Regions from separate parts of the Pseudoalteromonas sp. NZS37 genome, predicted to be linked through region 2. Evidence: predicted binding sites of a transcription regulator. Region 2 holds the regulator's gene; the other holds the start of a gene.

Evidence for each region. The regulator LexA, encoded in region 2, represses DNA repair genes until DNA is damaged. The targets are predictions, from matches to a motif close to TACTGTATNNNNATACAGTA.
Region 1: a site for LexA is predicted at 1,918-1,937, ahead of dinB (DNA polymerase IV). Genes of this name have one in related genera too.

What each region holds. Positions count from the first base shown of each region.
Region 1 covers NZ_JADYXL010000001.1:338,800-342,017, reverse strand. The annotation lists gene I6F47_RS01515 (aldo/keto reductase) at 1-825, opposite strand, end outside; gene I6F47_RS01510 (acyl-CoA thioesterase) at 835-1,269, opposite strand; gene dinB (DNA polymerase IV) at 1,953-3,005, shown strand; gene I6F47_RS01500 (M17 family metallopeptidase) at 3,135-3,218, shown strand, end outside.
Region 2 covers NZ_JADYXL010000012.1:73,715-76,932, forward strand. The annotation lists gene coxB (cytochrome c oxidase subunit II) at 1-496, opposite strand, end outside; gene lexA (transcriptional repressor LexA) at 980-1,597, opposite strand; gene I6F47_RS18220 (PaaI family thioesterase) at 1,765-2,205, shown strand; gene I6F47_RS18225 (hypothetical protein) at 2,206-2,586, opposite strand; gene I6F47_RS18230 (hypothetical protein) at 2,900-3,218, shown strand, end outside.

The sequences.
Region 1 (3,218 bases), on a different contig from region 2:
TGCATTGGGTGTATCTCTAAAAATACCGTTGCGCTGCATGAAGGTCCAACGAGATCCTTCAGGACGAGCACCGTTTAGGTATTTACCCGTTAATAAACCGGCTGCTAAGGGCGACCACGGTAAGTAGGCAATATCTTCGTGTACACATTGTTCTATTAAATACGGCCAGTCTTTAGCGTGCGCTAAGCTAAACTCATTTTGAATAGATACCATGCGCGGTAAGTTATGCTCTTTGGCCAAACTTAAAAACTGGCTTATACCCCATGGCGTATCGTCAGATAAACCGCAGTGCTTAATTTTACCTGCTTTAACACATTCATTAAGGCCTTCTAGAATATCAAGCATACTAGCTTGCTGCTCTTGTGTATTTACGTCGGTAAATTTAAGAGTGCCGGGCCACTGTCTGCCAAAGTGCGGGGTAGAGCGGTTTGGCCAATGCAGCTGATATAAATCAATATAGTCGGATTTAAGGCGCTTAAGTGAATCGTCTACGGCTTCTATTACCGTTTGGCGCGTAATATTGCCACCATCACGTACCCACGATAATCCATTGCCTGCAATTTTTGTAGCAAGTACCACATCGCTGCGCTTTTGCTGATTACGCGATAGCCAATCGCCAATAATTTCCTCAGTTTTACCATAGGTCTCTGGAGAGGGCGGTACCGCATACATTTCGGCTGTATCAATAAAGTTTACGCCTTGCTCTAACGCGTAGGCTATTTGTTCATCAGCATCGCTTTGAGTATTTTGTTTACCCCAAGTCATACTGCCTAAACATACTCTTGAAACGTTAATACCACTGCTGCCAAGTGGGCTGTATTGCATGAGAATTCCTTATTGCTCGTCTTGAGAGTAGCTAACTAACGCCGATAAAAGAGGCTCTGCAATGAGGGCTTTTTGGCCTGTTTCAAAATCAAACATAACCACTTTTGAAGTGCCTGTTGTTGTTATAGCGTTTTGTGCGTGACTAAATACGGTGTAATTCATAACAAATCGGTCTGTTTTTATATCAGAAATAGTAACACCGACTGTAAGCGTATCTGGGAATGTAACTGGGCGTTTATAACGAATGTTATTTTCGCTTATTACCGGGCCCACGCCATTAGGGCTTATTGTATCGAACAGATTTATTTTATTTAAGAAGTCGATTCGGGCTATTTCAAAGTAACGTAAATACACTACATTATTTACGTGTTGTAGTGCATCCATATCAGCCCACGCTACGGTGATGTCGGTATGGATAGGGTGCTGATCTTTAAACGTTTGCATTATTTATTGGCCCTTAATTTTAAAGTACTTAGATTATCAACATGGGGTTACGAGCTCAAGGTAATTAATGGCATGTTTTTTTATAAGATGATTGTACCTATTTAATTTTAGGTCTACAGTTAAATTACACAGACAAACACAGAAAACACACAGAGGTAGAAATATGCAGAACATAATTAATTGGTCCTTAGCTTGTTTGGTTTTTATAGCTTCTTTTACCTGTTACGCAATGGGTAACGAATCAGGCGCTATTATTTTAATGTTAGCGGGGTTTTTTTTCGAGGTTATGTTTTGGTTGCGCGGTTATAAAGAGCAAGAAAGTAATAAGCGCTTTTTTTAATCGCTAACTAGGGCCTGTTGACCTTTCAGGATTAAAATTTGTTCAATCTAGGGGCTATTTAATCGCGGCGCGAGGTTTGTGACCTAGTGGGCTAAGTAAAAACCGAGCAACAAAGAGTAAATTGCCCCTAGGCAGAACCCTTCGGGCAGCGTATGTTTGGCATTTGTGCTACGTTATCGCCTATTTATGGGGAATAACCACACTACATAGGCTCTGCCTTGCCTAAATACCAAACATACTGCTGCAAATTTAACCTCGAAAGATAAACAGGCCCTAGGCTTGCTTATCACATTTGATTCTATAATAATGACTGTATAAATAACCAGTTATTGTTGTTGTGGTGATGAAGAAGTTTATTCACATAGACATGGATTGCTTTTATGCAGCAGTAGAAATGCGAGATAATCCAAAACTTGCATGTGTACCGCTTGCTATTGGAGGCAATAGCCGACGAGGCGTGCTCTCAACCGCTAACTATATAGCTAGAGAATATGGCGTGCGATCGGCTATGTCGAACTATCATGCTAAACAATTATGCCCCGATTTAGTTATTGTCCCAGGGCGCATGGCTGTATACAAAGAAGCTTCAAATCAAATACGTGAAGTATTTAGCCGCTACACAGATTTAGTTGAACCTCTTTCTTTAGACGAAGCCTACCTAGATGTAACAGACAGCACCGCTTGTAAAGGCAGTGCTACACTTATTGCACAGCAAATAAGAGCCGATATTTACAATGCCACCGGGCTCACTGCATCAGCAGGCATTGCACCGATTAAATTTATTGCCAAAATAGCCAGCGACGAAAAAAAACCGAATGGTCAATTTGTCGTTTTGCCTCATGAGGTTGATGACTTTTTAGCGCAATTACCGCTGGGGAAAATTCCGGGGGTGGGTAAAGTAACGCTCGAAAAGCTAAATTTAAAAGGCTTATATACCGGCAAGGATGTACGTGAAAAAGGCGTTAACTGGATGCAGCAACATGTGGGTAATTTTGGTGTGTCGCTTTATCAAAAATGTGCAGGTGAATATGTTGGTAAAGTATCAACAGATCGCATCAGAAAGTCGCTGAGTGTTGAGCATACCTACGAATACAACAAAACAAGTTTGCAAGAGTGCTTAGATGAGCTGCCAAAATTGTTAGACGAATTAGTTTTAAGGCTTAATAAACAGCAATTACAAAACCGTATTAATAAGCTGAGTGTTAAAGTGAAGTTTGCAAATTTTGTAGTGACCTCAGCCGATCAGGCATACCACGAGCTAAACACAGAAATATTTATTCAACTCCTTACTAAGGCCTACCAACGAGGGCTACAACAACCTGTAAGATTACTTGGCATAGGCGTTGGTATTAAAAGCGAGCCAGAACAAAACTTTCAACTTAGTATTCTCGATTAAGCTGTAAAGCCTGTAACTCCAAGTTGCCATTTATTGGCAGGTTGTATAATTAGCCCATCGCACCTTGCTGGTCTTCAATATTTAAATCGACGATAATAGGGGCTTATGTTTTCTAACAGGACTTTATTTATGGCATACCCTCAAGCGGCTAGTGCAAGCCTTGAATGCACATCTCATGATGCGCTTATTATTATTAGTGATGACTTTTCTCTA
Region 2 (3,218 bases):
CAACCTCAAGTAAGTAGTTAGGATTTTTATCTGCAAGATTCGCTATTTCATCTTGCGGGGTAGATAAAATAGAGTAGAACTCTACATCTTCACCCATATATTCATAATGCCATTTCCATTGCGAGCCTGTAATTTTAATAGTGAGATCAGCTTTGCTGGCATCTTCCATTGCAATTAGGGTTTTAGTGGCTGGTACTGCCATAGCAATTAAAATAACAAACGGGATTGCAGTCCAAAGTATTTCTACTTTAGTGCTTTCGTGAAATTGGGCAGGTACAGCCCCTTTAGATTTACGGTGATGAATAAGTGCCCAAAACATAATTGCGAACACTATCACCCCAATCACACAACATATTATAAATATGGTCATGTGCAGCTGATATACATTATTGCTTATATCGGTTACGCCTTTGCGCATATTGTATTGGCTGTTAGCCAAAACTGGGTGCGAAAAAACACATAATATAAGCCACAAGGTAGAGGTCAGTTTACCCATGTGACGGCTCCTTTGATGCTATTGCGAATGCAAAGCGAAGAGGCATACGGCTTAAACGCCAATTCGTTATTTTTATTTTTTTAGTCAATCTCATTTAATATTGATTGGTTTTGCTGCGCCAACAACGGGTTTGTGTATATTGTGTGTTCTCAAAACTAAAAAGCTGTGAGTTATTATTAGCTCAGCACATTAATAATTAGCTAAAAAATGAACAACAAGCAAGTTTTAGTATAAAAAACAATCAGGTGATATTGAGTAATTAATAAAAAATCAGTAACCAACTAGGTAACAGTAAGTTCAAAAGATGAGCAAAACAAAGGGGTTTAACGCATTCGAAGGGGGAAAATATAAGTGCAAAAAAGTTTACAGCTTAAATTGTCAGTGAGCTATTTATGCCCTATTTTTAGTGCGAATTTAAAACAAAAAATGCGTACTAATTAGTACGCATTTATAAAACTGCTTGTTTAAAAGCTATTTTTAAAGTCACATCCAATCAGCGTTTCTTATAACGCCAACGGCTAAGCCTTCAATATTAAAAGACTCATTCTCAAGATCTACTTCAATAGATTCAAAATCGTCGTTTTCAGCATGAAGTAATACTTTACGACCCGCTTTCTCAAGACGTTTTACAGTTACGTCTTCGTCTAGGCGGGCAACAACAACTTGCCCGTTTTCAGCGGTTTGAGTACGATGTACAGCAAGTAAATCACCATCCATAATACCAATATCTTTCATGCTCATACCGTTAACGCGTAGTAAAAAATCTGCAGCCGGTTTAAACATTAATGGATCGATTTTGCAGTGACTTTCAACGTGCTCTTGCGCCAAAATAGGTGAACCAGCAGCAACACGCCCTATAAGCGGTAAACCTAATTGTTCTGGCTCTTCTTCTTCAATTAACTGAATACCACGGCTTGCACCTGGTTTCATTTTAATTGCGCCTTTTTTAGCAAGTGCTTTTAAATGTTCTTCAGCAGCATTGGCACTTTTAAAACCTAATGTTTGCGCTATTTCAGCACGTGTAGGAGGCATACCAGTGTCTTTAATAAAAACTTTAATTAGTTCGAGTATTTGAGCTTGGCGGTTCGTTAATGGTCGCATACAACTGGTTTTCCATACAGTACATTTAACTGTGAGTATATACAGTTAAATAAAAATCGCAAATTTAAATTAAGCCTTAAAATAGCCAAAGTAATTTCACTTGTGTACATTTTAGGGATATAACTAAAGCTAGATTTATAAATGATTAAAAAAGCAAAGGAGTCATTATGAGTATTTGGTACCAGCCCATCACTTTAGAGCTGTGCAAGCAGTTAGAACAAGGCATTGATGGCCAAGGAACATTAATGAAAACCATGGGAATAGAAGTCACTGAAATTGGTGATGATTACTTAGTAGCCACTATGCCGGCAATTCCTGAGCATCATAACCCAATGGGAATGGTTCACGGCGGTGCTAACGTTGTACTTGCCGAAACAGTTGCCAGCTATGCAGCTAACTTTGTTGTCGATTTTACAAAATTTTACTGCGTGGGGCAGGAAATTAGCGCAAGTCATTTAAAAGCATCTCGCAGCGGCACTTTAACAGCAACGGCAAGAGCGTTTCATATTGGCAAACGTAGTTCAGTGTGGGAAATAAAAATTACAAATAGCCGCAATGAGCTGTGCTGCGTATCAAAAATGACCGCAGCAGTCGTAGAGCGAAGATAGTTACTTTTCGATTGGGTAAATTGTAATTTCCATACCCGCACCAATCGCAGATATACGTAGTAATGTATCTGCATCTAAGGCTTGATTAAAGCACTTAGGGGAAGTGCCTGATTCAAAACCAATATCAAACGTTCTACGTGAACAGCTTAACCATTGCTTTAGCGCGTTACGCGAACACGATTCAATAAGCTCACATATATGGTTTATTGCTTTGTCAGGCGTGTTTACTACACCTGTTGCTTCAATACGCGCTAATTGACGGTATTCGTCTTTGTCATAATGTAAAATCGTCGCGACTTTTTTCAAGTCTGCCACTAGCAAACTAATATCTTGCTTTGATTCAAGCTCAAGATCTACATTTAAAAATTGAATTTCCGACATCGTTTCGTATTTATCCTCTAATAATTTCATTGCAAACTTTAACGCAGTTTTACCGTTATACCAAATCAACTATGCTCTATTAACCACTTTATATAGATATTTCGCAGCTTTTAAGTATTTTTTAGCGTTTAAAGCTAGCTGGATATCAAACACTCAGCTCAATTAAACAAATAAGTCATGTTAGCAATTTAAGTGTAATCTTTTTTATTTTTAAATGATTACAGTAAGCTATAGTTTAAACTGCGACAAAATGTCGCAGTAACTAATCCCATTAATGTAATAAACTAGCCTCTAAAAATAATAAGACTAAAACATGAATAAAAAAATATTTAAGTATGCTCGCAAGTTACATAAATGGCTCGGTTATTTGCTCACATTACAAATTTTAGCTTGGCTGTTAGGCGGTTTAGTCATGAGCGCTATTCCTCTTGATAAAGTTCATGGGGAGCATCTTGCAACACGTACTCTTAATAACCCATTTACGCAGGCTGATTATGTTGCCTCCCTTAACGATATTGCATCTCAGGTGGTTAATCCAACACAAATAATTTTTGAGAACTTTTTAACCACACCTATAATTACAGTTATAAATAAAGATGAACAGCAAAGCTTTAACGGTATAACAGGCCGGC